DNA from 4 places in the Cedecea sp. genome. Region 3 is predicted to be linked to each of the others. Evidence: predicted binding sites of a transcription regulator. Region 3 holds the regulator's gene; each other region holds the start of a gene.
The links. Region 3 encodes PhoB, which activates phosphate uptake and scavenging genes when phosphate is short. Its sites were predicted from a motif close to CTGTCATAAAACTGNCNNAT; they were not measured.

Region 1 (7,528 bases), on a different contig from region 3:
GTTGGTGATAACGATGTCGTCCTCAATGCGGATGCCAATGCCACGGTACTGCGCGGGCACGTCCGCATCCGGCGCGATATAAAGCCCCGGCTCAACGGTTATGACCATACCCGGCTCCAGCACACGCGACTTGTCCGGGCCATAGAAACCAACGTCGTGAACGTCCAACCCCAGCCAGTGGCTCAGGCCATGCATGAAGAAGGCACGGTGGGCGTTATTGGCTATCAGATGATCGACCTCGCCTTTCAGAATGCCGAGTTTCACCAGCCCCTTAACCATGATGCGTACGACTTCCGCCGTGACTTCCTGCATGGAGGTGCCTGGGCGGTAGAGTTTTAGCGAGGTTTCGAGGGACTCCAGGACGATGTCGTAAATCTCACGCTGGGCCGGGCTGAATTTCCCGTTCACCGGGAAGGTACGCGTGATGTCTCCGGCATAGCTTTGGTATTCACACCCGGCGTCAATCAGCACCAGATCGCCGTCGCGCAGCTCACTTTCGTTTTCGGTGTAATGCAGAATACAACCGTTTTCACCGCCGCCGACGATGGTGGTGTACGAAGGATAACGCGCACCGTGACGAGTAAATTCGTGATGAATTTCACCTTCGAGCTGATATTCAAACATTCCCGGGCGGCAGGCCTGCATGGCACGAGTATGCGCCAGCGCGGTGATTTCCCCGGCGCGGCGCATAACTGCAATTTCCTCTTCTGATTTGAAGAGGCGCAGTTCGTGCACCGTCGGGCGCCAGTCCGTCAGCGTTGCTGGCGCGGCCAGGTTTTGACGCGAACCACGGCGCAGCTTGTCCAGCGCGGCAAAAACGATGCTATCCGCGTATTCGTACTCGCCCTGAGCGTGGTAAACCACATCCAGACCGTTTAACAGGAGGTGTAGCTGTTCGCCGATTTCCGTAAAAGCCAGTGCACGGTCCACGCCCAGTTTCTGTGGCGCAGCCTCCTGGCCCAGTCGACGACCAGACCAGATCTCAGCGCTCTTATCCCGCACGCGGTTAAACAGCACACTGTGATTATGCGAGGTATCGCTTTTAATGAGCACCAGCACCGCTTCCGACTCATTGAAGCCGGTAAAGTACCAAAAATCGCTACTCTGTCGATAAGCGTATTCGCTGTCCGCATTGCGGATAACTTCGGGGGCCGCAAAAATAAGCGCAGCGCTGCCCGGCACCATCTTAGCCAGTAGCGCCTGACGGCGACGGAGAAATGCCTGCTGATTCATCACACCTCCTGACATTTTTATCGTTAGTGGAGCGTTGGCTTGCGTACCTCGGGAGCCGTCGGCACCGCGCGAGTAAAGGTGTCGTGGCACAGCAAAGCGGCAACGCGCACATACTCGATAATTTCTTCCAGCGACATCTCCAGCTCTTCCTGGTCTTCATCTTCGTCATAACCCAGTTGGGCGATGTTACGCAGATCGTCAATCGCTTCACCGGTTTCACCGGTGACTTTATCCAGTTTACTCTGCGTGACACCCAGCCCCAGCAGGAAATGGTTTACCCAACCAGAGAGCGCGTCGGCGCGATCAAAGACCGAAACATCGTCACCTTCCGGTAAATAGAGCTGGAATAAAAAGCCTTCGTCTTCCAGCGCATCCCCCGTCGCACCGTGCATCTGGCGCAGCGTATCGGCAAGGTTCTGGCTAAAAGCCAGGCCTTCGTTGGTCAGGTCGTGCAGCAGCGTTTGCCAACTGCTGTCTTTGTTACCACCGCACAGCATGCCGCTGATTAAGCCGTGCATTTCTGCAGGCGTCAGACCCACACCCTGTTGGTTCAAAAGTTGGCCTACTGCATCGTAGCCAGGCATTGCGTTCTGTATAGACATGCGCATTCGTCATCGTTGGCAGGAATAGTGTGTGTTATGCTACCACCAGGACCCCCGCAGATACCAGAAAAGGGCTTGTATCTTGATATCGGGATGGCTATAGTGGCGCCCCTTCCGTTACCTGGACCGGTAGCGTTAAGGCAGGCGAGTAAACAGCAGGAAGGTGGCATGTCTGCACAACCAGTCGATATTCAAATTTTCGGTCGTTCATTGCGCGTGAATTGTCCGCCTGAACAACAGGATGCGCTGAATCAGGCTGCGGAAGAGCTGAATCAGCGGTTGCAAGATTTAAAAGTTCGCACTAGAGTCACAAATACCGAGCAGTTGGTATTCATCGCAGCACTGAACATTTGCTACGAACTGGCTCAGGAAAAGTCGAAAACCCGTGACTACGCCGCCAATATGGAAGAGCGTATTCGGATGCTACAGCAGACCATTGAGCAAGCCTTGCTTGAACAGGGTCGCGTTGCAGACCGACCGGGGACAAAGTTTGAATAACACTTCGCAGTTGACTATGGTAGAGTAACTTCGAAGACAAAATTTCTCTGAGATGTTTGCAAGCGGGCCAGTCCCCTGAGCCGATATTTCATACCACAAGAGTGTGGCGCTCCGCGGTCGGTGAGCATGCTCGGTCCGTCCGAGAAGCCTTAAGACCATGACGACACACTCACCTTGAACCAAGGGTTCAAGGGTTACAGCCTGCGGCGGCATCTCGGAGATTCCCTCTTTACTACCCGGCCATCATGACGCATACCCCGTTAGTTTCAACGCTTCGTCAGGACATTCGCCAGACCATCCGGCAACGACGCCGGTCGCTCACTCCCGCTGAACAAGAAATCTTTGCCGTACAGGCAGCTGAACGCATGCTGGCGTTTGAGCCGGTTATTCACGCGCAAACCGTAGCACTCTTTCTTTCCTTCGACGGCGAGCTCAATACCACGCCGCTGATTAAGGCATTGTGGCAGGCGGGAAAAGAGGTTTATCTTCCGGTTCTTCACCCTTTTAGCACCGGCAACCTGCTGTTTTTGCGCTATACGCCGCAGAGTAACCTGGTGACGAATCGCCTGAAAATTCTTGAACCTAAGCTGGACGTTCGCGACGTGTTGCCGCTGAATAAGCTGGATGTACTGATCGCGCCGCTGGTTGCCTTTGATGCAAACGGGCAACGTTTGGGGATGGGTGGCGGGTTCTACGACAGAACGCTACAGCACTGGCAGCAGCACGGCCTTTACCCCGTTGGCCTGGCGCATGATTGCCAGCAGGTAGATATATTGCCGGTTGAACAGTGGGATATTCCCTTACCTGCTGTGGTCACGCCGTCGCGCCTCTGGCAGTGGTAGTGCCCCTTCCCCCTCAGAGGAAGAGGCAACCGGGTCTATCAGTACAGCAGGCGGGCGCGGATGGTGCCCGGAATTGCTTTCATTGATTTCAGCGCTTTCTCCGCAACGTCTTCCGACGCATCAATATCAATAACCACGTAACCCATGTGCGGCGTAGTCTGCAGGAACTGGGCGGCAATGTTGATACCCTGTTCGGCAAAGATCTGGTTAAGCGCGGTTAGGATCCCCGGGCGGTTCTCATGAATATGCAGCAGACGGCTGGTCGTTCCACCGTGCAGCGGTAGAGAAACTTCAGGGAAGTTAACCGCGGACAGCGTAGAGCCGTTGTCAGAGTACTTCGCCAGCTTGCCCGCCACTTCCAGACCGATGTTTTCCTGTGCTTCCTGAGTTGAACCACCGATGTGTGGCGTCAGGATCACGTTGTCAAACTCACACAGCGGCGAGTTAAACGGATCGCTGTTAGTGGCCGGTTCGGTCGGGAATACGTCAATTGCTGCACCGGACAGATGTTTGCTGGAAAGCGCGCCGCACAGAGCAGGAATATCCACCACCGTGCCGCGAGAGGCGTTGATCAGCAGCGAACCCGGCTTCATCAGGGCCAGTTCGTTAGCGCCAATCATGTTCTTCGTTGAGGCGTTTTCCGGCACGTGCAGGCTAACAACATCGCTCATATTCAGCAGGTCGGAGAGATGCTGAACCTGGGTTGCATTGCCGAGCGGTAGCTTGTTTTCGATGTCGTAGAAGAAGACGTGCATCCCCAGTGATTCGGCCAGAATCCCCAGCTGCGTGCCGATATGGCCGTAACCGATAATGCCCAGCTTTTTACCACGAGCCTCGTAAGAACCCACGGCCAGCTTGTTCCACACGCCGCGGTGCGCTTTGGCGTTAGCCTCCGGAATACCCCGCAGCAGCAGCAGCAGTTCACCAATCACCAGCTCAGCAACGGAACGGGTGTTAGAGAACGGGGCGTTGAACACCGGGATCCCACGCTTCGCGGCGGCATCCAGGTCAACCTGGTTTGTGCCAATGCAGAAACAGCCAACCGCCACCAGCTTCTCGGCTGCGGCAAAGATCTCTTCGGTCAAATGGGTGCGGGAACGCAGGCCAATGAAGTGAGCATCACGGATCGACTCTTTGAGCGCTTCGGAATCCAGCGCGCCTTTATGGAATTCAATGTTGGTGTATCCCGCCGCGCGAAGATTATCCACCGCTTTTTGGTGTACGCCTTCGACAAGCAGGAATTTAATTCTGTCTTTATCCAGTGATACTTTTGCCATTTCCCCGACCCTATTTCAGTGCTGTTGTGTGCGTTTCTGGGCGGTGATGCGCCACCGCCTATAAGTTACCCTTCTGTCAAAATATCAAAATCTACGTTTGGGGCAATATGAACGATTGCGTCGCCGTCTCGTCAGGAGGGAATAAGACGGCAGGTGTCAGAATAAAATGCTGGGAGGGAGGAATAACCAGGAATGAATCATAGGACTGTTACAAAAATGTGATATATGTCACCAAATATGCCGTTAAAATAATTTGTCATTTTTTATACGGATTTTTGGGGCGCGGAATGCGCCCCGGTCAGATCATTTCACGATGGTTTTCACACCATCTGTAGTACCGATCAGCGCCACGTCAGCCCCGCGGTTCGCAAACAGACCAACGGTCACTACGCCTGGAATACCGTTGATGGTATTTTCCAGCTTAATCGGCTCCATGATGCTCAGGCCATGCACATCAAGGATAATGTTGCCGTTATCCGTTACCACGCCCTGGCGATATTCCGGGCGGCCGCCCAGCTTCACCAGCTCACGCGCTACGGCGCTGCGCGCCATCGGGATAACCTCAACCGGCAGCGGGAAGTTACCAAGAATATCGACCTGCTTGGACGAGTCCGCGATGCAAACAAACGTCTCTGCAACGGAGGCGATAATTTTCTCACGGGTCAGCGCGGCACCACCGCCTTTGATCATCTGCATCTGGTTGTTAATCTCATCGGCACCGTCAACATAAACGCCTAATGAGTCCACCTCGTTGAGATCGAAAACGGTAATCCCAAGGCTTTTCAGTTTCGCGGTAGAGGCATCAGAGCTGGACACCGCGCCTTCAATCTGGTGCTTAATCGTCCCCAGAGCATCAATGAAGTGTGCGGCGGTTGAGCCGGTGCCTACGCCCACAATGGTGCCCGGCTGCACGTACTGGAGTGCTGCCCATCCGACTGCTTTTTTCAGTTCATCCTGCGTCATAATTTTATGCCTGTGATGTGGAAACTGACGCGCATTATAGAGCATGCGTCGGAAAAATGTCCCCGGGATTGCGGCAATGCCGACGTCATCACGTTCGAACGTAATGGATGTTTGCCGATTTGGTCTGAATCAACGGCAAATTTATGTCATAGTGACTGCACGACGAAACAGGGAGCAAATGAACAACAATGAAACGCCCGGACTACAGAACGCTGCAGGCGCTTGATGCGGTAATTCGTGAACGAGGATTTGAGCGCGCGGCGCAGAAGCTGTGCATTACTCAGTCGGCGGTATCACAACGTATTAAGCAACTGGAAACGATGTTCGGCCAGCCATTGTTGGTGCGTACCGTCCCGCCTCGTCCCACCGAACAGGGCCAAAAGCTGCTGGCGCTTTTACGCCAGGTCGAGCTGCTGGAAGAAGAGTGGCTGGGCGACGAGCAAACCGGCTCCACGCCGCTGCTGCTGTCTCTGGCCGTCAACGCCGATAGCCTGGCAACGTGGCTGCTGCCTGCCCTGGCTCCGGTGTTAGCCGACTCCCCTATTCGCCTGAACCTTCAGGTTGAAGATGAAACCCGGACCCAGGAACGCCTCCGTCGCGGCGAAGTGGTCGGCGCGGTTTCCATTCAGCCTCAGCCGCTCCCGAGCTGTCTGGTTGATCGCCTGGGAGCGCTGGACTACCTGTTCGTTGGGTCGAAAGATTTTGCCGAGCGCTATTTCCCGAACGGCGTCACGCGTTCGGCGCTGCTGAAAGCGCCGGCAGTCGCCTTTGACCATCTCGATGACATGCATCAGGCGTTTTTACAGCAGAACTTCGACCTGTCGCCGGGTAGCGTGCCGTGCCATATCGTTAACTCTTCGGAAGCTTTCGTGCAGCTGGCTCGCCAGGGCACAACCTGCTGTATGATCCCTCACCTGCAAATCGAGCGAGAACTGAAGAGCGGGGAATTGATCGACCTGACGCCGGGCCTGCTGCAGCGCCGCATGCTTTACTGGCACCGCTTTGCGCCGGAAAGCCGCATGATGCGCAACGTGACGGATGCCTTACTGGATTATGGACACAAAGTGTTGAGGCAGGATACGGAGTAACGCTTTTCCTTACCCCTCGCCAACGAGCTGCGAGGGGTAGGGGTAGGTGAAGTCAAATCTTACTGAGCGGGAGCCGCCGGAGCCTGTGCGCCCTGCAGCTCAAACACCACATCAACCTGATCGTCAAACTGGATAGTTTGCTGATCGTAGGTATCCTGGGCGGAAACCGGTGCAGCCGCATCCGCTTTCATCATGCGTACCATTGGCGCTGGCTGGTAGTTAGAAACGTGGTAACGCACGCTGTATACCGACCCCAGCTTGCTGTTAAAGCCTTCGGCCAGCAGCTTCGCCTGACGAGTGGCGTCGTTAATCGCCTCTTTACGAGCTTTGTCCTTGTACTCTTCAGGATGCGCAACGCCCAACGACACGGAGCGAATTTCGTTCAGACCGGATTTCAGCGCGCCATCCAGCAATTCATTCATTTTATCCAGCTGACGCAGGGTGACTTCTACCTGGCGTACCGCGCGGTAACCCTTCAGCTGGGTTTTCCCGTCTTTCAGGTAGTCATATTCTGGCTGTGTACGCAGGTTGGCAGCATTGATATCTTTCTTCTCGATGCCATTTTTCTGCAGGAAAGTCAGGTATTGCGCAACGCGATCGTCAGCCTGTTTTTTGGCGGAAGCCGCGTCCTTAGCTGATACATTCACTTCAATGGCAAGCGTGGCAATATCAGGAACTGCATCGACGCTGGCTGTCCCGGAGGTGACCACGTGCGGTCCGTTTGGCAACTCGCCTGCCTGAACCGAAACAGAACCTAATCCCATTAACGCGGCTAATGCTAAAATTTTAAACTTCACTGTAACTCCTCCGTACTACGTTCCACTGTGATTACGTCGGAAAATAAACTTCCGGCGTCTGCCAGCAAGCTTAGCCTGTAATAGTAACTTGTCTATCAGATTATGGCGAATTAACGCACGAGGGCCGCGATATGCTGCATGCCGTCCCACGCCAGCTGAGCGGCGATAAACCACATCACCACGCCGACCACACCATTGATAATACGCTGGGCTTTCGCCGTGCGCAGA
Region 2 (7,528 bases), on a different contig from region 3:
TGGCCATTTGCATGGAGGCCTGACAGGTGAATAAACACAGTGCGCTCAACCATATCAAGCGCTTCAGTAACAAGCTGGATAAAATCAACCAACTGAACAAGTTAGGTGATCTTGGCCGTTCAGTGAAAAAACGTGGCAAAGGGCCGCAGTCCAAAAGCAAATCCCTGAAAGGTGGCGTGAATGAGCAGTTCCGCTATGCCTGGGAAGGGGCGCTTCAGGATCTGAAAAGCAAGCCGCTGGCGACTTTCCTGACGGTGATGGTGATTGCCATTTCCCTGACGCTGCCTAGCGTCTGCTATATGGTCTACAAGAACGTGAACCAGGCGGCGACCCAATATTATCCATCGCCGCAAATTACCGTTTATCTCGATAAGGCGCTGGACGACAACGCCGCTCAGCAGGTGGTGGGCGCTATTCAGGCTGAGGAGGGCGTTGATAAAGTTAACTACCTCTCCCGCGAAGAAGCGCTGGGCGAGTTTCGTAACTGGTCGGGCTTTGGCGGCGCGCTGGATATGCTGGAAGAAAACCCGTTGCCCGCAGTGGCGGTGGTGAATCCGAAACTGGATTTCCAGAGCACGGACCACCTGAATACGCTGCGTGACCGCGTGGCGAAGATTCATGGCGTCGATGAAGTGCGCATGGATGACAGCTGGTTTGCCCGTCTCGCGGCGCTGACCGGGCTGGTCGGGCGCGTGGCGGCGATGATTGGCATCCTGATGGTTGCCGCGGTATTCCTCGTTATTGGTAACTCGGTGCGTCTGAGCATCTTTGCCCGCCGCGATACCATCAACGTGCAAAAACTGATTGGTGCGACCGACGGTTTTATTCTGCGGCCGTTCCTCTATGGCGGCGCGTTACTCGGGTTCAGCGGTGCGTTCCTGTCGCTTATTCTGTCTGAAATTCTGGTGATGCGTCTGTCTTCGGCGGTGACGGACGTGGCGCAGGTGTTCGGGACTAAGTTTGATATCAGCGGTCTGGGCTTTGACGAATGTCTGCTGCTGCTGCTGGTTTCTTCGATGATCGGCTGGCTGGCAGCCTGGCTTGCCACTGTTCAACATTTACGCCGCTTTACGCCGGAGTAAAAAGTTTTTGATATAATCATTCCCTGCTACGATAACGTCGTCAGCAGGGGATGTATTTTATAGCGCTATGCCCCCTGCCATGCTGCAATAACCGTCACACTTTGTGTGTAATCTATTCACAGCTTTACATTGAACTTGTGGATAACATCACTGTCTGAGAGTACAGTGAATGGTACGGTTTGGCCCCTGACGTGTTGTCGGTGTGCCATAAGTCAGTAGAATGGCAGCCTGTACGTAAGTCTCTAAGAGAGGGTTTGAATGACCAAAGAAATGCAAAATTTAGCTTTAGCCCCTGTTGGTAACCTGGAGTCGTATATCCGGGCTGCGAACGCCTGGCCGATGTTAACGGCTGAGGAAGAGAAGGAGCTGGCTGAAAAGCTGCATTACCAGGGCAGTCTGGAAGCAGCGAAAAAGCTGATCCTGTCTCACCTGCGCTTTGTTGTTCATGTTGCACGTAACTATTCCGGTTACGGCCTGCCGCAGGCAGACCTTATCCAGGAAGGCAACATTGGCCTGATGAAAGCAGTACGCCGTTTCAACCCGGAAGTGGGTGTTCGCCTGGTCTCCTTTGCGGTGCACTGGATCAAGGCTGAAATTCATGAATACGTGCTGCGTAACTGGCGTATTGTGAAAGTCGCCACCACCAAAGCACAGCGTAAGCTGTTCTTTAACCTGCGTAAAACCAAGCAGCGTCTGGGTTGGTTCAATCAGGATGAAGTCGAGATGGTGGCCAACGAGCTTGGCGTGTCCAGCAAAGACGTGCTTGAGATGGAATCACGCATGGCGGCGCAGGATATGACATTCGACATGTCGAACGACGACGACTCAGACGGTCAGCCAATGGCGCCGGTGCTGTTCCTGCAGGATAAATCCTCTAACTTTGCCGACGGCATTGAGGATGATAACTGGGAATCTCACGCCGCGGACAAGCTGAGCGATGCGATGCAGGGCCTGGACGAACGTAGCCAGCAGATTATCCGCGCGCGCTGGTTAGATGAAGACAACAAGAGCACGCTGCAGGAACTTGCAGACCGCTATGGCGTGTCCGCCGAGCGCGTTCGTCAGCTTGAAAAGAACGCGATGAAAAAACTGCGCGCCGCTATCGAAGCCTAACGCCGATACCGTACCGCGCACCGAGAACGCCCCTCTTTGTCAGAAACGCTAACGCCCCACTTTATGCTGGGGCGTTTTGCTTTTTAGCCTCCGGCATACATTCCAACAGCACGGCAAACGCCGCCTCCATTTCGCTCTCCGGCAGGCTGGCAAAACCCATCAATAACCCCTTCTTGCGCTGCTCGGTCAGGTAGTAACGCGACAGCGGCCGCACCAGAATATTGCGGGCGTTGGCGCGCTGCGCAATCGCCACATCATCGGCCTCATCCGGCAGATTCAAAATCAGGTGCAGGCCGGCGTTGTCGCTGAAGTCAGACAGCGCCTGTGGCCCGCAGTGGCGGGAGATAAGCTCGGTCAGGAAGGCGCGGCGGCGGCCATACAGCAGGCGCATACGACGAATATGGGCCGAATAGTGCCCGGCGGTAATAAATTCCGCCAGCGCCTGCTGGATAAGCGAGTGGCCACCGCGATACAGCTCCGCATGCGCCGTTTTCAGGTCATTTACCAGCGGGCGCGGCAGCACCACATAGCCGAGCCTGAGCCCCGGATAAAGCGTTTTGCTGAAGGTACCGATGTAAACCACCGGCGCTTCGGCGACCAGCCCCTGTAGAGCGGGGATCGGCTGGCCCGAGAAGCGAAATTCGCTGTCGTAATCATCTTCAATAATCCAGCTTCCGTGCTGGCGGGCAAGGGCCAGCAGGCGCTGGCGGCGCTCCAGGCTCATCACCGCGCCCAGCGGGTATTGATGAGAGGGCGTGACGAAGATCAAGCGCGGCGCTTCGCTGACCGTCTCCGGCGGGCAGAGGCCGTTCGCGTCGACGGTTAGCGGCGTGAGCCGCACGTCATTCATCGTCAGCACGTGGCGAATTCCCCAGTAAGAAGGCTCTTCGATCCACGCCAGATCGCCCCTGTCGCACAGCATCCGGGTCACCAGATCGATAGCCTGGTGGATCCCTTCGGTAATAAGAATTTGGTCGACCTGACAGTTTACGCCGCGTGAAACGCGCAGATAGTCGACTAACGCGTGCTGCAGTTCCGGCGTGCCGCCGTTGCAGCTATAGCTGAGGCGCTCTGGTTTAGGGCGGCGGCTGATGCGTGCCTGGATCTTGCTGAATAGCGGGTGGGGGAAGGCATTCACGTCCGGGACGCCGGGAATAAAGGCCCCCCACTGGCGCGGGCTGGCGCTAACTTGCGACAGAAGATACTGGCCACGGCGGGAAATCGAAGCCTCACTGACGGACGCCGCGCCGCCTTCACCAATGTTGCCTGCTGAGGTGAAGCGATCCGGCAGCGTTTTTTCAACAAATGTTCCGCTGCCCTGGCGGGAGGCAACATAGCCTTCGGTCATCAGCTGTTCGTAAACTGTTAAAACCGTGTTGCGTGAAATGTTAAGTTCGCTGGCTAAGTCGCGAGAGGCGGGCAGGCGGCCATGGGGCGGCAATGAACCATCCAGAATAGAGCGGCGTAGCGCGTTGTAAAGGCGCTTATGCAGAAGAATATCGGTCTCTTCCTGCAGCCTGACAAGAATCAAATCACCCACTAAATCTCGCAATTGGATCCCTCAGATATTCTGAATTGGTACTCGATTATAGGGCCAATACCTGTGTAAATAAACGACATTGTTTCTGATTTGTTGCGATAAAGTGACTGGCATAACAGGAGAGACCAAGGTGAAAAGTGCAGAGCTGAATCAGCGTCGTTTACAGGCCACGCCGCGCGGCGTGGGCGTGATGTGTAGCTACTTTGCAGAGAAGGCTGAGAACGCCACCCTGTGGGATGTGGAAGGCAACGAGGTTATCGATTTTGCCGCCGGGATTGCGGTGCTGAACACCGGCCATCGTCATCCAAAAGTGATTGCCGCGGTAGAAAAGCAGCTACAGGCTTTTACTCATACCGCCTACCAGATTGTCCCTTATGAAAGCTACGTTTCGCTGGCAGAGCGCATCAACGATCTGGCGCCCATCGCCGGCCCGGCCAAAACCGCGTTCTTTACTACCGGTGCAGAAGCCGTTGAGAATGCTGTAAAAATTGCTCGTGCCTACACCAAACGTCCTGGCCTGATTACCTTCGGAGGCGGCTTCCACGGCCGTACCTTTATGACCATGGCGCTGACCGGCAAAGTGGCTCCTTACAAAATCGGTTTCGGCCCATTCCCAGGCTCCGTTTACCACGCGGTTTACCCCAATGCCGCGCACGGCGTCACCACTGAAGATGCGCTGAAAAGCCTCGATCGTATCTTTAAAGCGGATATCGCCGCCGATCAGGTTGCGGCCATCGTGCTGGAGCCGATCCAGGGCGAAGGCGGCTTCAACGTTGCGCCACCTGAATTCATGCAGGCGCTGCGCAAGCTGTGCGACACCCACGGCATTCTGCTGATTGCCGATGAAGTGCAGACCGGCTTCGCGCGCACCGGCAAGCTGTTCGCCATGGAGTATTACGACGTTAAGGCCGACCTGATGACGATGGCGAAAAGCCTGGCCGGTGGTTTCCCGCTGTCCGGCGTTGTGGGTCGCGCTGAAGTGATGGATGCACCTGCGCCGGGTGGCCTGGGCGGTACTTATGCGGGTAACCCGCTGGCGGTTGCGGCGGCTCATGCGGTGCTGGATGTGATCAAAGAAGAGCAGCTGTGCAAGCGTGCCACCCAGCTTGGTGAACACCTGAAAGAAGTCCTGAATCAGGCGCGCCAAAGCTGCCCGGCCATTGTTGACGTGCGCGGGCAGGGCTCGATGGTGGCGGTGGAGTTTAACGATCCGCAGACCGGGAAACCTTCGCCGGAATTTACCCGCGAGGTCCAACTGAAGGCTCAGGAACAAGGGCTGCTGCTGCTGAGCTGCGGCGTCTACGGCAACGTGATCCGCTTCCTTTATCCTCTGACCATTCCTGATGCTCAGTTCACCAAAGCGCTGGCCATTCTGTCCCAGGTGCTGAAGGGCTAAAGCCCCGTACAGTGCGGCGGCAGGGAAGCCCGTCATAACAGAAGGTTTTGTTGCCCAGCGTGAAGTGGTTTATCACCCTGATATCCCCTGTTTTCCGGCGGGCGTTACCGCCGGAGTAATACGGAAAATATTATGTCTGAAAACTCCACCTTCTCTCCCGCCATCGCGCGCGGGGAGCGAACGGCTGTTCCCGGTAAATCCCTGAGCTTCGTCGAAGGCGTGTCGATGATCGTCGGCACCAACATCGGCGCGGGCGTGCTTTCCATCGCCTATGCGTCGAGTAAAGCAGGCTTCTGGCCGCTGCTGTTCTGGCTGGTGCTGGTGGGCAGCCTGACCACCGTGACGATGCTTTACGTCGCCGAATCCACCTTGCGCACTCGCCAGCATTTGCAGCTTAGCGGGCTGTCGCTGCGCTACGTCGGCCGCTTTGGCGCGCTGATGATGTTCCTCTCGGTTTGCGTGAACAGCGTGGGCGCACTGACCGCCTATATGACCGGCAGCGGCAAACTATTGCACTCCTTGTTTGGTATTTCTCCGGCGCTGGGCAGCGTGCTGTTTTTCATCCCGGCCGCGGGCGTGCTGTACATGGGCCTGAAGGCCATCGGGCGCGGGGAGAAATTTATCAGTATCGGCATGGTGGTGATGATCGCGGTGTTGGTTATCGCCACCTTGCTAAAAGAAACGACCAGCGTCGGCTACCTGCTGGAAGGCAACTGGCTGTACATGGTGCCGGTGTTCAACGTGGTGGTGTTCTGCTTCTCGGCGCAGTACATCGTGCCGGAGATGGCGCGAGGGTTTGCCGATAAACCTGAGAAGCTGCCGAAGGCGATTATCGTTGGCATGGTGGTAACCTTCGCGCTGCTGGCCCTGGTACCAATGTCGGTCATCATGCTTAACGGCCTGGACGATATCTCTGAGGTGGCGACTATTTCCTGGGGGAAAGCGCTGGGAGAGTGGGCGTTCTTCTCGGCGAACCTGTTCGCGCTCTGCGCCATGCTGACGTCGTACTGGGGGCTGGGCGGCAGCTTCCTGACCAATATCTTTGACCGCTTCCGCCTGGGCAGCGACGAACTCTCCCTGAAGCGTTTCCTGGTGCTGCTGGTGGTGGCGATTCCGCCTTTCGTGCTGGCCTACAGCGGGCTGGTGTCGTTCGTGAATGCGCTCTATTTTGCCGGCGTGTTCAGCGGCGTGATTTTGTCGATTATGCCGATTCTGATGATTAAAGGCGCTCGTCGCAGCGGTGATGTCACGCCGGGCTGGACCTGCCCGCCGTTTATGACCCATCCGCTGATTCAGATTTTCATTGTGTTGCTTTACCTCTGCAGTGCCGTTTATGCGGTTGCTTCCGCTCTGGGATACCTGCCTGCGGGCTGGTGATTTTGATGCTTGCTCCCCCGCGCCTGGAGGCATTCCGGCGCGGTTATTTTTTTGTCACATTCCCGTTATCTAACCTTCAAATATGTCTTTCCAAATTATCGCAAATGGCGCTATGTTTAGCATAGTGTGCTGCCGTAGCGCCGGCTGTCGCCCTTAAGTTAGCTGTCATATGCTTTTCTTATACCTACAAACAGAATAATGCGCTAACAAACAACAACACAACAAATTCAATAACCATAACAATGGGGACTCTCAGGATGAAAATGACGGGTAAAGCCTTACTGGCAGGATGCATTGCACTGGCAATGAGCCACGCGGCGATGGCAAAAGATATTAAGGTCGCGGTAGTAGGGGCAATGTCTGGGCCGGTTGCGCAATACGGCGACCAGGAATTCACCGGTGCCGAGCAGGCGGTGGCCGACATTAACGCTAAAGGCGGGATCAAAGGCGACAAACTGGTTATCACGAAATATGACGATGCCTGTGACCCGAAACAAGCGGTAGCGGTTGCCAACAAAGTGGTGAACGACGGCATCAAGTACGTTATCGGTCACCTGTGCTCTTCTTCTACTCAGCCAGCGTCTGATATCTACGAAGACGAAGGCATTCTGATGATCACCCCGGCGGCTACTGCCCCGGAGCTGACCGCGCGTGGCTATAAGCTGACTCTGCGTACCACTGGCCTGGACTCCGACCAGGGCCCAACCGCAGCGAAATACATTCTGGAACACGTGAAGCCTAAGCGCATTGCCGTTATCCACGATAAGCAGCAGTACGGCGAAGGTCTGGCGCGTTCCGTGCAGGACGGCCTGAAAAAAGGTGGCGCTAACGTGGTCTTCTTCGACGGTATCACCGCCGGTGAGAAAGATTTCTCTACGCTGGTTGCTCGCCTGAAGAAAGAAAATATCGACTTCGTTTACTACGGTGGTTACCACCCGGAAATGGGGCAGATCCTGCGTCAGTCCCGCGCCGCTGGCCTGAAAACCCAGTTCATGGGGCCGGAAGGCGTGGCGAACGTTT
Region 3 (7,528 bases):
CTGGAGGTTGCCGTTTGCCGCGTTACGGGCGCGGTTCTGGCTCCAGAACGCCCGGTAGCCAACGCCTTTGACTTCAAATTCGACTTCTGCCAGGCACTCTGCGGTGTCCCGGGTCATCAGGTCGTTTTGCGACTGCGAAACGGTGCTGAGGCGAGGCGTCTTGTGGTAAAGCGCCAGGCAAATAGCGTCCAATAGGGTAGTTTTTCCCGCGCCCGTCGGGCCGGTGATGGCAAACAGCCCGTTGCTGGCGAAAGGCTCCTGGGTGAAATCAATTTTCCACTCGCCTTTCAGGGAGTTGATGTTTTTTAACCGCAGGCTGAGGATCTTCATGCCTGGTCCTCCTGCTGGTGCAAATCTGAAAGGGTTTGGGCAAACAGCGTTCTTAGCCTGGCGGCGCGTTCCTCGCTGGTTCCTTCCTGACTCAGCCGCCGCTCAAAAACCTCTTCAACGCTTAACTCGCTCAGCGTCTCTTTATGCTGGCTGGCAATCACCCGTTCGCGCTGTTCGCGGCTGCGGCGAAGCAGGACGACTTCAACCGGTAAATCGTCGGTCAGCGCCTGTACCTGGCGCTGCATGTCGTGCAGATATTCATCGGTGGCGATTTCGATATCCAACCAGACTTTCGGTTCAGTCGGCGCGTTTCGCCACTGCTCAAGCTTCTGCTCAATTTCGCGCAGCGAGCCTTTGACGATGGCCAGTGGCTGGCTGATGGGGACCTCCAGCGGTTCGACGCTGGCCAGCGCAGCGCCGCTAAACTCGACGAGAAACACGCTTTTTGCTTTGCCGGTTTCGTCGAAGCTCAGCGGAATCGGCGAGCCGCTGTAGCGAATATGCTCGCTACCGCCGATTTTCTGTGCGCGATGAATATGCCCGAGCGCGATGTAGTCGGCGGGCGGGAAGTGCTGCGCCGGGAAAGCGTCCAGCGTGCCGATATAAATGTCGCGAACCGCGTCGGATTTCGTTACGCCAACGGTGGTCAGGTGCCCGGTGGCGACAATCGGCAGCGGTCTGTCACCTCGCAGGGCAACGGCAGCCTCATAGCAGTGCTGATAATGTTCGCTGATGGCTTCCATTAAGGAGCGCTGTTTTTCATGGCCGGACAGCCCGGCCTGGCTGCTTTGAATGTCGCGTGGGCGAAGGAACGGAATAGGGCACAGGATAGCGCCAGGCGTGCCGTCTTTTTGATTAAGGACCAGCGCCTGCTCGTCTTTTTGGTGGCGGGCGCTGGCAATCACCCGGGTATTCAGGCAGGCCAGCAGCTCGCGGGATTCGTTAAGTGTGGCAACGGAATCGTGGTTACCCGCCAGCACCACAAGCTGGCAGCCGGTGGCCTGCAGCTGTACCACAAAGCGGTTATACATTTCGCGGGCGTAGCTCGGCGGCGAGCCGGTATCAAAGATGTCCCCCGCGACAATAATCGCGTCCACCTGATGCTCAAGCGCGGCGTTTAGCAGCCAGTCGAGAAAGGCCTGGTGTTCAGACGCCCGGCTTTTGGTATAGAAGTTTTGGCCGAGGTGCCAGTCTGATGTGTGGAGAATGCGCATAACCTGTCCCATGGCAAAGAGGCGAATGACCGATTATAAGCTATTGAGTCAGAAGCGTAACCGTCAGCAAAAATCTGTGGCTGTCATAATTCAAAAAGGTGAAATATCTGGCCGTAATCTTTTTCATAAATCTGTCACAAATCTGACGCATACTGGCGCACAATTAATAAGAGATGGTCTCTTTTCAACAGGGTAAATCATGGCGAGACGCATTTTAGTCGTAGAAGATGAAGCTCCGATTCGTGAAATGGTGAGCTTTGTGCTCGAGCAAAATGGCTTCCAGTCGGTAGAGGCGGAAGATTATGACAGCGCGGTTAACCTGCTGATTGAACCTTTCCCCGATCTGATCCTGCTGGACTGGATGCTGCCAGGCGGCTCCGGGATCCAGTTCATCAAGCACCTTAAGCGCGAAGCATTGACCCGCGAGATCCCGGTGATGATGTTAACCGCGCGTGGCGAAGAAGAAGATCGCGTCCGCGGTCTTGAGGTCGGTGCCGATGACTACATCACCAAGCCGTTTTCGCCAAAGGAGCTGGTTGCGCGTATTAAAGCGGTAATGCGCCGTATTTCACCGATGGCGGTGGAAGAGGTGATAGAGATGCAGGGCCTCAGCCTTGACCCGTCCTCACACCGCGTGATGACCGGTGAAGAGCCGCTCGACATGGGGCCAACCGAATTTAAGCTGTTACACTTCTTTATGACTCACCCGGAGCGCGTTTACAGCCGTGAACAGCTACTTAATAACGTGTGGGGGACTAACGTTTACGTTGAGGACCGTACCGTAGACGTGCATATTCGCCGCCTGCGCAAAGCTTTGGAAACAAGTGGTCATGACAAAATGGTGCAAACAGTTCGCGGCACGGGTTATCGTTTTTCAACCCGTTTTTAAGATGCTTACAGGAGCGTGACGCGTGCTGGAACGGCTGTCATGGAAAAGGCTGGTACTGGAGCTCATGCTCTGTTGTTTACCGGCGGCTATTCTCGGATTGATTTTTGGCCATCTGCCGTGGTTTCTACTGGCGGCAGTGACTTCCCTGTTGAGCTGGCATTTCTGGAACTTGCTCCGTCTCTCCTGGTGGCTATGGGTTGATCGCAGCATGACGCCTCCTCCGGGGAGCGGGAGCTGGGAACCGCTGCTTTACGGGCTGCACCAGATGCAGTTGCGCAATAAAAAACGCCGTAAAGAGTTAGGTAATCTGATCAAACGTTTTCGCAGTGGAGCGGAATCCCTGCCCGACGCGGTGGTGTTGACCACCGAAGAAGGCACCATTTTTTGGTGTAACGGCCTGGCTCAGCAGCTGCTTGGCCTGCGCTGGCCGGATGATAATGGCCAAAATATCCTCAACCTCCTGCGCTACCCTGAATTCACGCAATACGTCGCAAAGCAGCAGTTTACTCGCCCGCTTACGCTGGTATTGAACAGCGGGCGCCACCTTGAATTTCGCGTTATGCCTTATGCCGACGGGCAGTGGCTGATGGTCGCGCGGGATGTTACCCAGATGCACCAGCTTGAAGGGGCCAGACGAAACTTCTTTGCCAACGTCAGTCATGAATTGCGTACCCCGCTAACCGTATTGCAGGGGTATCTGGAAATGATGCAGGATCAGGCGCTGGAAGGGCCGCTCAAGGATAAGGCGTTGCATACCATGCGTGAACAAACGTCACGTATGGAAGGGCTGGTCAAACAGTTGCTAACCTTGTCGAGAATTGAAGCGGCACCGGCGATTTCAATGAACGAGAAAATCGACGTCCCGCTTATGCTGCGGGTCGTTGAGCGCGAAGCGCAGACGCTAAGCCAGCAAAAGCATACGCTCACTTTTAACGTTGAGTCAGGGCTACAGGTTTACGGTAATGAAGAGCAACTGCGCAGCGCCATTTCCAACCTGGTCTACAACGCTGTAAACCATACGCCTGCAGGAACGCATATCACCGTTACCTGGAGGCGTTTGCCTCACGGCGCGGCGTTTAGCGTTAAAGATACCGGGACCGGGATTTCTGCCGAGCATATTCCGCGCCTGACCGAGCGTTTCTACCGGGTGGACAAAGCCCGCTCGCGCCAAACGGGAGGAAGCGGGCTTGGGCTGGCAATTGTGAAACATGCTCTCAGCCATCATGATGCGCGACTGGACATTGAAAGCCAGCCGGGGCAGGGGGCAACGTTCTCATTTATCCTCCCTGAGCGATTAATTGCCCATGATGCTGCGGTGGCGGCACATTAATTTGCCCCTGCCGTCAATTTCACTTTCCACAGGCCAGTTTTCTGGCCTTTTTTGTTTGTATTTCCACCACTCGTTAAGTGCTGAATATCGAATTGATGCTTTTTTGTCCGAATGATAAGCCATAACAAAAGCGCATAATCAACTTTATTCACTGGTTATCCGTATTTTAAAAGGATATCTTTCTGGTTTCCCGATCCCTTCTTGCCTTCAAACGCTATAAGCGTTTTAATTGCCCCCTGTTATTACCAGACCGACTGAAATTGCGTGGTAATTCGACTAACTATTCTTCGCCACCGATCTGGAGAAGCATATTCCGCTGTCGTTACCGGTAATAACCGCGTTTTTACCGAATGTTGATTGGAACAACTGACGGTGAAAAATTTGAATTTTTTCAACACCACACATCCACAGGCTGCATTATTTTATGACCTATCATTTAAAATCTCGTGACATCATCGCATTGGGCTTTATGACCTTTGCGCTGTTTGTGGGCGCGGGCAATATTATTTTTCCCCCTATGGTTGGCTTACAGGCTGGCGAACACGTCTGGACGGCGGCGCTTGGCTTCCTGGTGACCGCGGTCGGTCTACCCGTTCTGACTATCGTGGCGATCGCGCGCGTGGGCGGCGGCATTGATAGCCTCAGCTCGCCGATTGGCCGCCGCGCCGGTATCTTGCTGGCGACCGTTTGCTATCTGGCCGTTGGGCCGCTGTTTGCCACGCCGCGTACCACCACCGTCTCCTTTGAAGTGGGAATTGCCCCGCTGACCGGTATGGGTGATATGCCGCTGTTTATCTATAGCCTGGTGTACTTCGCGTTGGTGATTGGTATCTCTCTTTATCCTGGCAAGCTGCTGGATACCGTAGGCCACGTACTGGCGCCGGTGAAAATCATCGCGCTGCTGATCCTGTCTGCCGGCGCGCTCCTGTGGCCAGCCGGTGGCCTGAGCACGGCGACCGAGGCTTACCAGAATGCAGCCTTCTCTAACGGGTTTGTTAACGGCTACCTGACGATGGATACCCTGGCTTCGCTGGTGTTCGGTATTGTTATCGTTAACGCCGCACGCTCTCGCGGCGTGACGGAGTCTCGCCTGCTGACCCGCTACACTATCTGGGCTGGCCTGATTGCCGGTATTGGCCTGACGATTATCTACCTGGCGCTGTTCCATCTCGGTTCCGACAGTGCGAACCTGGTCAGCCAGAATGCAAACGGCGCGGCTATTCTGCATGCTTATGTGGCCCACACCTTTGGCGGTGCCGGTAGCTTCTTCCTCGCGGCGCTGATTTTCCTGGCCTGCCTGGTGACCGCAGTTGGCCTGACCTGCGCCTGTGCGGAGTTCTTTAGCCAGTATCTGCCGCTCTCTTATCGCTCTCTGGTGTTTATCCTCGGCCTGTTCTCGATGGTGGTGTCCAACCTGGGCCTGAGCCATCTGATTCAGATTTCTATCCCGGTGCTGACGGCAATCTACCCGCCTTGTATCGCACTGGTGGTGCTGAGCTTTACCCGCCCGTGGTGGCATAATTCCACCCGCGTTATTGCGCCGGCGATGCTGATAAGCCTGCTGTTTGGTATTATTGATGGCATCAAGGCTTCGGCAATTAGCGATATGCTGCCAGCTTGGGCCGCGCATCTGCCGCTGGCCGATCAGGGGCTGGCCTGGCTGCTGCCTACCGTGGCAATGATAGTTATTACCGCTGTCTGGGATCGTGCAGCAGGGCGCCAGGTTACCTCCGCCGCCCACTAACGTGTTGATTGCTATGTAACCACGGAGTCGCTCTCCGTGGTTTTTTTATTGTAAAGCGTGGTACTGGATTAATGGAAAACACCAACAAGCTCAAGCGCGGTTTGAGCACCCGGCACATTCGATTTATGGCGCTGGGGTCGGCGATTGGCACTGGACTGTTTTACGGGTCGGCGGACGCCATTAAGATGGCGGGGCCAAGCGTGCTGCTGGCGTATATTATCGGCGGCGTGGCGGCCTATATCATCATGCGTGCGCTGGGCGAAATGTCGGTGCACAACCCGGCTGCCAGCTCGTTTTCCCGTTATGCCCAGGACAACCTTGGGCCGCTGGCCGGCTACATTACCGGCTGGACATACTGCTTCGAGATTTTGATTGTCGCCATTGCCGACGTGACCGCGTTCGGGATTTATATGAGCGTCTGGTTCCCAGCGGTGCCACATTGGGTGTGGGTGTTGAGCGTGGTGCTGATCATCTGTGCCATTAACCTGATGAGCGTTAAGGTGTTCGGCGAGCTGGAGTTCTGGTTCTCCTTCTTCAAGGTTGCCACCATTATCATCATGATTATTGCCGGGATCGGCATTATTGTCTGGGGCATTGGTAACGGTGGTCAGGCGACCGGTATCCATAATCTATGGAGCAACGGCGGCTTCTTCAGCAACGGCTGGCTCGGTATGATTATGTCGCTGCAAATGGTGATGTTTGCCTACGGTGGGATTGAGATTATCGGCATCACCGCGGGGGAAGCGAAAGATCCGCAGAAGTCCATTCCACGCGCCATCAACTCCGTACCGCTGCGTATTTTGGTGTTCTATGTGGGGACACTGTTTGTCATCATGTCTATCTATCCTTGGAACCACGTGGGCACCGAAGGCAGCCCGTTTGTGATGACGTTCCAGCATATGGGCATCACTGCGGCGGCCGGTATTCTGAACTTTGTGGTTATCACCGCTTCTCTCTCGGCAATTAACAGCGATGTGTTCGGCGTAGGCCGTATGTTGCATGGTATGGCTGAGCAGGGCAGCGCGCCTAAGGTGTTTGCTAAAACCTCTCGCAATGGGATTCCGTGGGTCACGGTCGTCGTGATGGCCTGTGCGCTGCTGCTGGCGGTTTACCTTAACTACATCATGCCGGAAAACGTCTTCCTGGTGATTGCGTCGCTGGCGACCTTTGCCACCGTGTGGGTGTGGATAATGATCCTGCTGTCGCAGATTGCCTTCCGTCGCCGCCTGTCGCCGGAAGAGGCGAAAGCGCTGAAGTTCCCTGTTCCCGGCGGCGTTATCACGACAGTGATTGGCCTGGTGTTCCTCGTGTTTATCATTGCGCTGATTGGCTACCACCCGGAAACCCGCATTTCACTGTACGTGGGTTGCGGCTGGATTGCGCTGCTGCTTATCGGCTGGATTGTTAAGCGCCGGGTTAACGCGCAGTAGTTGCCAGTTTAGTCGCGGAACGTTGCTTCTGATTTTTACCCTCACCCTAACCCTCTCCCTGAAAGGGAGAGGGGATAAATAGCGCTATCCTCTCTCTCGTTTTTCCCCGTCGCCCCTTTGGGGAGAGGGCCGGGGGGAGGGGGCAAATTATTCCTATCTCCGCCCCTCCCATCCTCCCCCAAATTAACCCGGAATGATGAGTGATAAACCCTTATGCTATGGCAAGGTGGCGTCATTTTTAAGCGATGGGAAAGTTACTATGTTGAATGCCTGGCACCTTCCGGTGGCGCCGTTTGTTCAGACGCGTGAACAAAGCTTGATCATTACGTTATGGCTTGCGGGCGAGGCGTTACCGGAGAAAGTCGTTCTGCGTGGCGAAAAGGATAACGAAGAAATTTCATTGGTGATGGTGCGGCAGAAGACTCCTCCTCTCGAGGGCGTCGTCGCCTGGAAGGGGACGATTGACACTTCTGAAGGCCAGCCACGCCGCCGCTACACTTTTAAACTGCTCTGGCTGGACAGGCAGCGCTGGTTCACGCCCCAGGGATTTCGTGCAACGCCGCCGGCCCGGCTTGAGCAGTTTGCTTTTGA
Region 4 (7,528 bases), on a different contig from region 3:
CAGAACAATAAGTACGGCTCCCGGCGATAAAACCAGCCCGGACCAGGTGGCGGTATAGCCTAAATCCTGCTGCGCAAGCTGTGGAATGACCACCGAACTGCCGTAAAGGATCATCGCCATACCGGCCATCAACAGGCTGGAAACGGCAAAGTTCCGGTCTTTCATACAGTGCAGATCCACCACCGGCTTTTTGGCATAAATCAGCCAGAAAATTGCGCCGATGATACCGACAAGCGTCAGCACGGCGAAGGTGCGAATAAAGCCAGAGGAGAACCAGTCGTCATCTTCCCCCCGATCCAACATCACCTGTAAGCAGCCAAGGCCGAGCGCGATAAGCCCGATCCCGGTCCAGTCAACGCTCAGCTTTTCTTTCGCCTTACTTTCCCACGGCGGGTCTTCCAGCAGTTGGTAAATCGCCAGCACCGTGACAATACCTACCGGAATATTAATAAAGAACACCCACCGCCAGGAGTAGTTGTCGGTGATCCAGCCTCCCAGAGTGGGGCCGAGGACCGGCGCAACGATAATCGCAATCGACGACAGACCGAACGCTTTACCGCGATCTTCCGGTTTAAAGTAGTCGAGCAGTACCGATTGCTGCGTAGGCTGAAGTCCGCCACCGAAAAATCCCTGCAATACGCGGAACAGAATGATTTCCCATAGCTCGGTTGCGATACCGCAAAGAAATGAGCATATGGTGAACATCACAATGCAGATCAGGAAAAACTGCTTGCGCCCAAACAGGCGGCTGAGAAAAGCGGAGATGGGCAGCACAATACCGTTTGCCACCAGATACGAGGTCAAAACCCAGGTTGATTCGTCATAGCTTGAGGAGAGCGAACCGGCAACATGGGGCAGCGCAACGTTCACAATGGTGGTGTCGAGGATCTCCATAAACACCGCCAGCGTCACGACGATAGCGACCGCCCAAGGATTGCTGGCTGGCTTCCAGTTTTCATGATGCTGTTCGGCCACATCGCTCATTCTACGGTCACCTTCGGCTCAACCGACAGACCAAGCGGCAGCGGATGTTCGGCATCCAGCCCTTTATCAACCACGATCTTTACCGGAACACGCTGCACGATTTTAACGAAGTTGCCGGTAGCGTTTTCCGCCGGAAACGCGGAGAACCGCGAGCCGCTGCCCTGCTGAATACTGTCGATATGGCCTTCCAGCTTCAGGTTCGGGTAGGCATCAACGCTGATTTGCACCTTATTCCCCGGCTTCATGCGTTCAAGCTGGGATTCTTTAAAGTTTGCCGTCACCCACACGTCCGTCGAAACCAGAGAAAACAGCGCCGTCCCCGCCTGCACCAGCGAACCAAGCTGGACGTTGCGCAGCGTAACGAAGCCATCGAACGGAGCGCGGACTTCGGTATAAGAGAGATTCAATTCAGCGGTTTCAAGCTGGGCTTTGGCCTGCTCAACCTGCCGGACTCGGGCTTCGACGTTGGTTTCCTGAGCACGAATTTGCAGTTTCACCTGATTAGCCACTTCCAGCTGGGCCCGGGCATTAGCCGCCCCGGCCTCCGCCGAGCGCAGTTGCGCATTCGCGGAGTCAATATTCTGCTGAGAGGTTGCACGGGGGTCGACGCCGCGCTGGCGTTTATACTCTGCGCGGGCGTTAGCCAGGTCAGCTTCTGCTTTAGCAACCTGCGCAGCGGCCTGGTCACGCTGGGCGGGATACTGCACTTTCGCCAGGTCCAACTGGGCCTGAGCCTGGTGCAGCTGGGATTGCGCAAGCCCGACCTGCGCCTGCGCCTGGTCGAACTGAGCTTTGGCATCCCGGGGATCGATAACCACCAACAAATCCCCTTGCTTAACCCGCTGGTTATCATTGACGCGTAATTCGGTGACATATCCCGCCGCTTTGGGTGCGATAGTGACGGCATTACCGTCGGTAAAGGCATCGTCTGTGGTCTCTTCATTGCGGGTTAGAAGCCACCACACGACCGCGACAATCACCATGATAACCACCACAACGCCCAGAATAATCAGCGGTTTTTTGCCGGGACGTTTGCTCGCCGTCTCGTTATTTTCCTGCTGTGCTTCGGCCTTTTCCGAACGCTCATTGTTGTCTGCCATAGGCCCCGATACGCGTCATGCGCGCCAATTCAGTTTTACCGTTAAGTAAACTTAGGAGCTAGCTTTACATTTCGCCTGGAAAAATTGACAAAAGGGAGTTATCCGAAGGAAAAGACGCGTAAAAAACCGTAGCCAATGAGCGCCGCCCAGAGCAGCATCGGCAGAGAATAGAGGTGGAAACGCCACCAGATGCGGCGATCGTTTGCCATGCGAAGGGCAATTAGGTTAGCCAGCGAGCCGGGCAACAGGCCAAAGCCGCCGATATTGACCGCAAAGCACAGCAGCAGCGAGGCAGGAACATAGTTCAGCAGTAAAATGGTGGCCGGAACGTTGCTGATAAACTGTGAGAGCAAGACGCCAAGGCTAAATAGCCCGCCTGAAGAAAGCTGAGCCACGCCCTGAAGCGAATGCTGAAGCGCTGGAAGCTGAGTGATGAGATGCACGTCAATAAACATCACCATAAACACCAGCAGCAGGCTCCAGTCGATGCTGAGCAATACTCTTCGCGCCAGCATCAGGAACCCAAGCGCAATCAGCCCCAGCCCCCAAAGCTCAAGCTTTAGCTCAAGCGCAAGAATAAACACGATGTAGAACGCCAGGCAGCACCATACAAGCTTCGGCTGCCAGCGGCTTTCATTAGCTTCGCCACCGTAGTGTAGCGGTTTGGGCTTAAAGCAAAACCACGCCAGTACCAGCAGGCTGGCGGTCATCGCCAGCGCCAGCGGCGTCATCTGCCAGGTAAATGCTCCAAACGAGAGGCCCGAGTGGCCCCACAGCAGGATGTTTTGCGGGTTGCCGATAGGCGTTAACAAAGAGCCAGCGTTGACCGCCAGCGCCTCAAAGATAATCAGTCGGCTTGCCGGAACAGAGCAGAGTTTTTTCAGCGTAATGGTCAGCGGAACGATGATAAACAGCGCGACATCATTGGTCAGGAAGGTAGACAGCAACGCCGCCGCGGCCACCATGAACAGCGCCAGCTGGCGCTCGTTGGCAAAACGCGCCACCATCTTTCGTCCCAGCACGTCGAAATACCCGCTCAGCTCAACGCCCTTGGTCAACATCATCAGCCCGGTCAGCGTAATGATGGTATGCCAGTCAATCGCGGCAGGCCACAAAGCCGGGCGGAACGGTACCGCCAGGCTCAGGGCAACGCCGATAAGCAGCAATAAATGCAGGAAACGATCGCGCAGGAACGGCTGCACAAGACGCAGCAGCATGTTTAGCCGATACCCCGCTCTGCGCTGAATTTACGAAAAGCGTCCAGCGTTTCTTCGCTGACGTGGTGCTCTACGCCTTCGGCATCAATGCGCGCGGTCTCCGGGCTGATGCCCAGCGCGAGAAAGAAGTTTTCAACGATTTGATGGCGCTCGCGGCTTTGCTGCGCCAGCTTTTCACCTTCCGGCGTTAAAAAGACCCCCCGCCACGGAATTTGCTCAATCAGGCCAACGGACGCCAGACGCTTCAGCATCTTCGCCACCGTGGGCTGGGAAACGCCCAGGCGAGCAGCCATATCAACCTGGCGAACCTCGCCAACCTCATTAATCAGATCGGAAATCAGCTCAACATAATCATCAATTAACTCACGACGGTGTGCTTCACGTACCTGCCTGAAGCCTTCAACATGCTCTTCAATATTCGGTAATGGCGTCACTTTTTCGCTGTTCTTTTGCCCTGCCCGACGGCTCATAGTGCTTCCTCTTCCAGTGGCGCGGCGTCGTCATCTGACGACGGAAGGCTTCATTGTAAACCACCATCGCTCATCCACAAAAAATTAACGAAATAGCCATGGCTATAAAATATAGCCTGTGCTATACCTGTATGTAATGCAGTCAGATCTGTTTATGGAAAAACGATCGTATGGCTAACAGGAGGACGCTATGAACGAATTTAAGAGGTGCATCAACGTGTTTACACATTCCCCCTTCCAGGTACGCTTAATGCTGCTGAACATGATTTGTGATTGGGTTTCAGGCAAACCCCAGCAGAAAGAAGAAAAAACCCAATAACGCCAGGCATCCGCCGCCTGGCGACTCCGGTTAGCGTAATTGGCTAGCGGTCATTCTTTTGTCACATTCTCCCTGTAAAATCCCCGTTAATGGCTACTTTAGCCGAGCGTTAACCCCATCATTTGTCGGATTTGCAATCCGTCTCGCAAAACAGCTGTCTGTTATCAGTTGATCTTCTTATCTTACGGCTCTATCTTCTTGCAGCCCTGTACATGAAGCGGCTCGTAGATGCGGTGCTATTCCCCTTCGTTTCCGTCTGTCAGGCAGGCTCTACCCTTATCGCCAGGGTCACCGCATGGCGTTTTGCAAGACCATAATAAAGATGAATGTAACGGTTAAAGATACCCTGACTGCTCGCGGAATCGCTCTGAATCCGTGGACGGGTTTTTATTTTCTTCAGTCACTGCTGATTAACTTTGCTCTCGGCTATGAATTCAGCCTGCTCTACGCGGTCGCCTTTAGCTGCGTGCTTTTATTACTGTGGCGTACGGCGCCTCGTATACAGAAAACGTTGCTGGTGCTTTGCAGCGTCGTCGCCGCGATGTACTTCCCTTTTAGCCAGGCTTACGGTTCACCAAACTTCAATACGTTACTTGCGCTGCACTCAACCAACTTTGAAGAATCCACGGAGATAATGACTATCTTCCCGTGGTACAGCTACGTGGTTTCCCTCTTTATTCTCGCGCTAGGCATGATGGCGCTGCGCCGCAGGCGCGAAGAAAAACGCCCGTGGCGTCATTTCGATAGCTTATGCCTGGCCGTCAGCGTGGTCTGTTATTTCGTCACGCCGGTCACCAACCTCGTCTACGGCGGCGTGTTTAAATTTAAAGACACGGGCTACCCGGTGGTACGCTTTGTCAAAGATGTCGTGGTCAATAATCAGGAAGTCATTGAAGAGCAGACCCGCATGAAGGAGCTTTCTCAGCAGAAAGACTCCTGGAACGTGGTTTCTGTTCAGCCCAAATACCATACGTATGTGGTCGTGATTGGCGAAAGCGCCCGTCGTGACGCGCTGGGTGCATTTGGCGGCCACTGGGATAACACGCCGTTTGCAAGCCAGGTGAAAGGTAATCTGTTTATGGATTACATCTCAGCCAGTGGCTCAACGCAAAAATCTCTGGGTCTGACGCTTAATCGCGTAGTGGACGGGAAACCCCAGTACCAGGATAACTTTGTGACGCTGGCAAACCGCGCTGGCTTCCAGACCTGGTGGTTCTCAAACCAGGGTCAAATCGGCGAGTACGACACCGCCATTGCCAGTATCGCAAAACGCGCCGACGAGGTGCAATTCCTGAAAAGCGGTGATTTTGAAGCGGATAAAAACACCCGTGATGAAGCCCTGTTAAAAATGACGGCTCAGGTTTTTGCTACGCAGCGCAAGACGCCTCAGCTGATAGTCCTGCATCTGATGGGATCCCATCCTCAGGCCTGCGATCGTACTCAGGGAAAATACAAAGACTTTGTGCAGTCGAAAGAAACCTCCTGCTACCTCTACAGCATGACGCAAACCGACGATCTGCTTAAACAGCTTTATCTGCAGCTGCAAAATACCGGCAACACGTTCTCGCTGGTCTATTTCTCCGACCACGGGCTGGCATTTAAGGAACGCGGCACTGACGTCCAGTACCTGGCGCATGACGATAAGTTCCAGCAGAACTTTCAGGTACCGTTTATGGTGCTGTCGAGCGACGACACCAGGCACAGACTTATCAAAGCTCGCCGTAGCGCCAATGATTTTCTGAACTTCTTCTCTGCATGGACGGGGATTCAGGCGAAAGAATTGATGCCGAAATACAAATTCATTTCCGAGCAAAATGCCGGACCGGCTTACATCACTAACTTCAATCTGAAGAAAGTGGACTATACTCACCTGCAGACGGATATTTTTGAGACCAGGACACGGTAAGTTGTCGTGAATGACAGATAAAAAAAATCCGCCATATGGGCGGATTTTTTATTTATATCCCAGAAGGGATATTAGAAGCGGTAGCCTACGCCAGCGATCCAGGTGCCAACGTCAACGCTACGAATACGGCTCTGCTCGTAGGAGAAGTCCAGAGCAACGTTTTCGATTGGGTTGAACTGCAGGCCTGCACCGTAGGAGAAACCGTAATCGCTTACAGATTCGTGGGCAGGGAACTCGGTCGCCTGGAATTTACCGTAGCCAACACCGACAACGCCGTAGATGCTTGCCCAGTCGTTGATGCGGTAAGCAGGACCTGCGGTGATACCGTAGTACTGACCTTTGTTGTACACGCCGTCCTGAGTGTCGCTTTTCTGGGTGTAGGTGAAGGAACCGATGTAGCCCAGCGGGGTATCATTTTCATAACGGTATTTCAGGTTGAAACCGCCAGCTTTGTTAGCAACGCCCTGCATATCGCTCTGAGCATAACCACCGGTAACGGTGCTGGTTGCTGCAGATGCGGTACCTACGGAAACGGCCAGAACACAAGCCAGAGCTGAAAGACATGCAATTTTTTTCATAACCACCTCAAATGTGCTTCAAGTAAGTCCTAAGTTTTAAATATAACAAAACCATGACAGAAACTCTTCGCCAATTGTGTTGTCTAAGGGGCCCTTTGATGTAACATAACATTTCCACTACATGTTAAGTCTCTAAGATTTATAGAAATAACACCTTAAGACGGCAAATATTAACCCCTTTAACAAAACCGTCATTCGGATAATTCCGAATTTATTTTTGACGTAAATTGACAAAAACCACCCCGATCGTACTCCACGTCATGAGAATTTTTCTTAATAAAAGTTCAACCAGCCATAACTTAATCCTTTAGACTGGCCGGACTTTTATTTTCTTGACCAAACACAGACAAATATTGACAGGGTGCAGGATGCCGCAAACTTCCCGTAACATGCCACGCTGGTTGCCCATCGTGGTATTGCTTATTGCCATGACCTCTATTCAGAGCGGCGCTTCGCTGGCGAAATCATTATTCCCTCTTGTGGGCCCCCAGGGCGTTACCGCGCTGCGCCTGCTGTTGGGTACGATAATCCTCGCGGTGATTTTTAAACCCTGGCGCCTGCGCTTTAAGCCAGAGCAGCGCCTGCCCCTGCTGTTTTACGGGCTGGCACTGGGAAGCATGAATTACCTGTTTTATGTCTCGCTGCGAACCGTACCGTTGGGGATTGCCGTGGCACTGGAGTTTACCGGGCCGCTGGCCGTGGCGCTTTTTGCCTCACGCCGTGCGGTCGATTTCATCTGGGTGGTACTGGCCGTTGCCGGGCTGTGGTTCCTGTTGCCGCTTGGGCAGGACATCTCCCACGTTGATCTGGCCGGTGCCGCCTGTGCACTCGGTGCGGGAGCCTGCTGGGCCGTCTATATTATTGCCGGGCAAAAAGCGGGAGCAGAACACGGCCCGGCGACGGTGGCCTTTGGTTCACTGATTGCCGCGGTTATCTTCGTTCCGCTGGGTGCGT

Region 1: the regulator PhoB is predicted to act here: its motif matches at 4,658-4,677, upstream of serA (phosphoglycerate dehydrogenase).
Region 2: the regulator PhoB is predicted to act here: its motif matches at 1,290-1,309, upstream of rpoH (RNA polymerase sigma factor RpoH).
Region 4: the regulator PhoB is predicted to act here: its motif matches at 4,138-4,157, upstream of VGM55_RS09910 (phosphoethanolamine transferase).

The regions. Positions count from the first base shown of each region.
Region 1 is NZ_DASYBS010000029.1:47,306-54,833, reverse strand. It holds gene pepP (Xaa-Pro aminopeptidase) at 1-1,233, opposite strand, end outside; gene VGM55_RS04810 (YecA family protein) at 1,257-1,835, opposite strand; gene zapA (cell division protein ZapA) at 2,004-2,333, shown strand; RNA gene ssrS (6S RNA) at 2,375-2,558, shown strand; gene VGM55_RS04795 (5-formyltetrahydrofolate cyclo-ligase) at 2,579-3,175, shown strand; gene serA (phosphoglycerate dehydrogenase) at 3,214-4,452, opposite strand; gene rpiA (ribose-5-phosphate isomerase RpiA) at 4,756-5,415, opposite strand; gene argP (DNA-binding transcriptional regulator ArgP) at 5,604-6,503, shown strand; gene VGM55_RS04775 (oxidative stress defense protein) at 6,563-7,300, opposite strand; gene argO (arginine exporter ArgO) at 7,411-7,528, opposite strand, start outside.
Region 2 is NZ_DASYBS010000014.1:32,785-40,312, forward strand. It holds gene ftsE (cell division ATP-binding protein FtsE) at 1-34, shown strand, start outside; gene ftsX (permease-like cell division protein FtsX) at 27-1,082, shown strand; gene rpoH (RNA polymerase sigma factor RpoH) at 1,341-2,195, shown strand; gene VGM55_RS02035 (PLP-dependent aminotransferase family protein) at 2,257-3,747, opposite strand; gene VGM55_RS02040 (4-aminobutyrate--2-oxoglutarate transaminase) at 3,866-5,131, shown strand; gene VGM55_RS02045 (aromatic amino acid transport family protein) at 5,264-6,508, shown strand; gene VGM55_RS02050 (branched-chain amino acid ABC transporter substrate-binding protein) at 6,766-7,528, shown strand, end outside.
Region 3 is NZ_DASYBS010000050.1:3,156-10,683, forward strand. It holds gene sbcC (exonuclease subunit SbcC) at 1-330, opposite strand, end outside; gene sbcD (exonuclease subunit SbcD) at 327-1,544, opposite strand; gene VGM55_RS07685 (hypothetical protein) at 1,570-1,740, shown strand; gene phoB (phosphate response regulator transcription factor PhoB) at 1,744-2,433, shown strand; gene phoR (phosphate regulon sensor histidine kinase PhoR) at 2,456-3,763, shown strand; gene VGM55_RS07700 (hypothetical protein) at 3,760-3,915, opposite strand; gene brnQ (branched-chain amino acid transporter carrier protein BrnQ) at 4,188-5,507, shown strand; gene proY (proline-specific permease ProY) at 5,579-6,937, shown strand; gene malZ (maltodextrin glucosidase) at 7,197-7,528, shown strand, end outside.
Region 4 is NZ_DASYBS010000061.1:28,391-35,918, forward strand. It holds gene VGM55_RS09885 (DHA2 family efflux MFS transporter permease subunit) at 1-984, opposite strand, end outside; gene VGM55_RS09890 (HlyD family secretion protein) at 981-2,084, opposite strand; gene VGM55_RS09895 (SLC13 family permease) at 2,183-3,301, opposite strand; gene mntR (manganese-binding transcriptional regulator MntR) at 3,304-3,771, opposite strand; gene mntS (manganase accumulation protein MntS) at 3,962-4,090, shown strand; gene VGM55_RS09910 (phosphoethanolamine transferase) at 4,413-5,996, shown strand; gene ompX (outer membrane protein OmpX) at 6,068-6,574, opposite strand; gene rhtA (threonine/homoserine exporter RhtA) at 6,943-7,528, shown strand, end outside.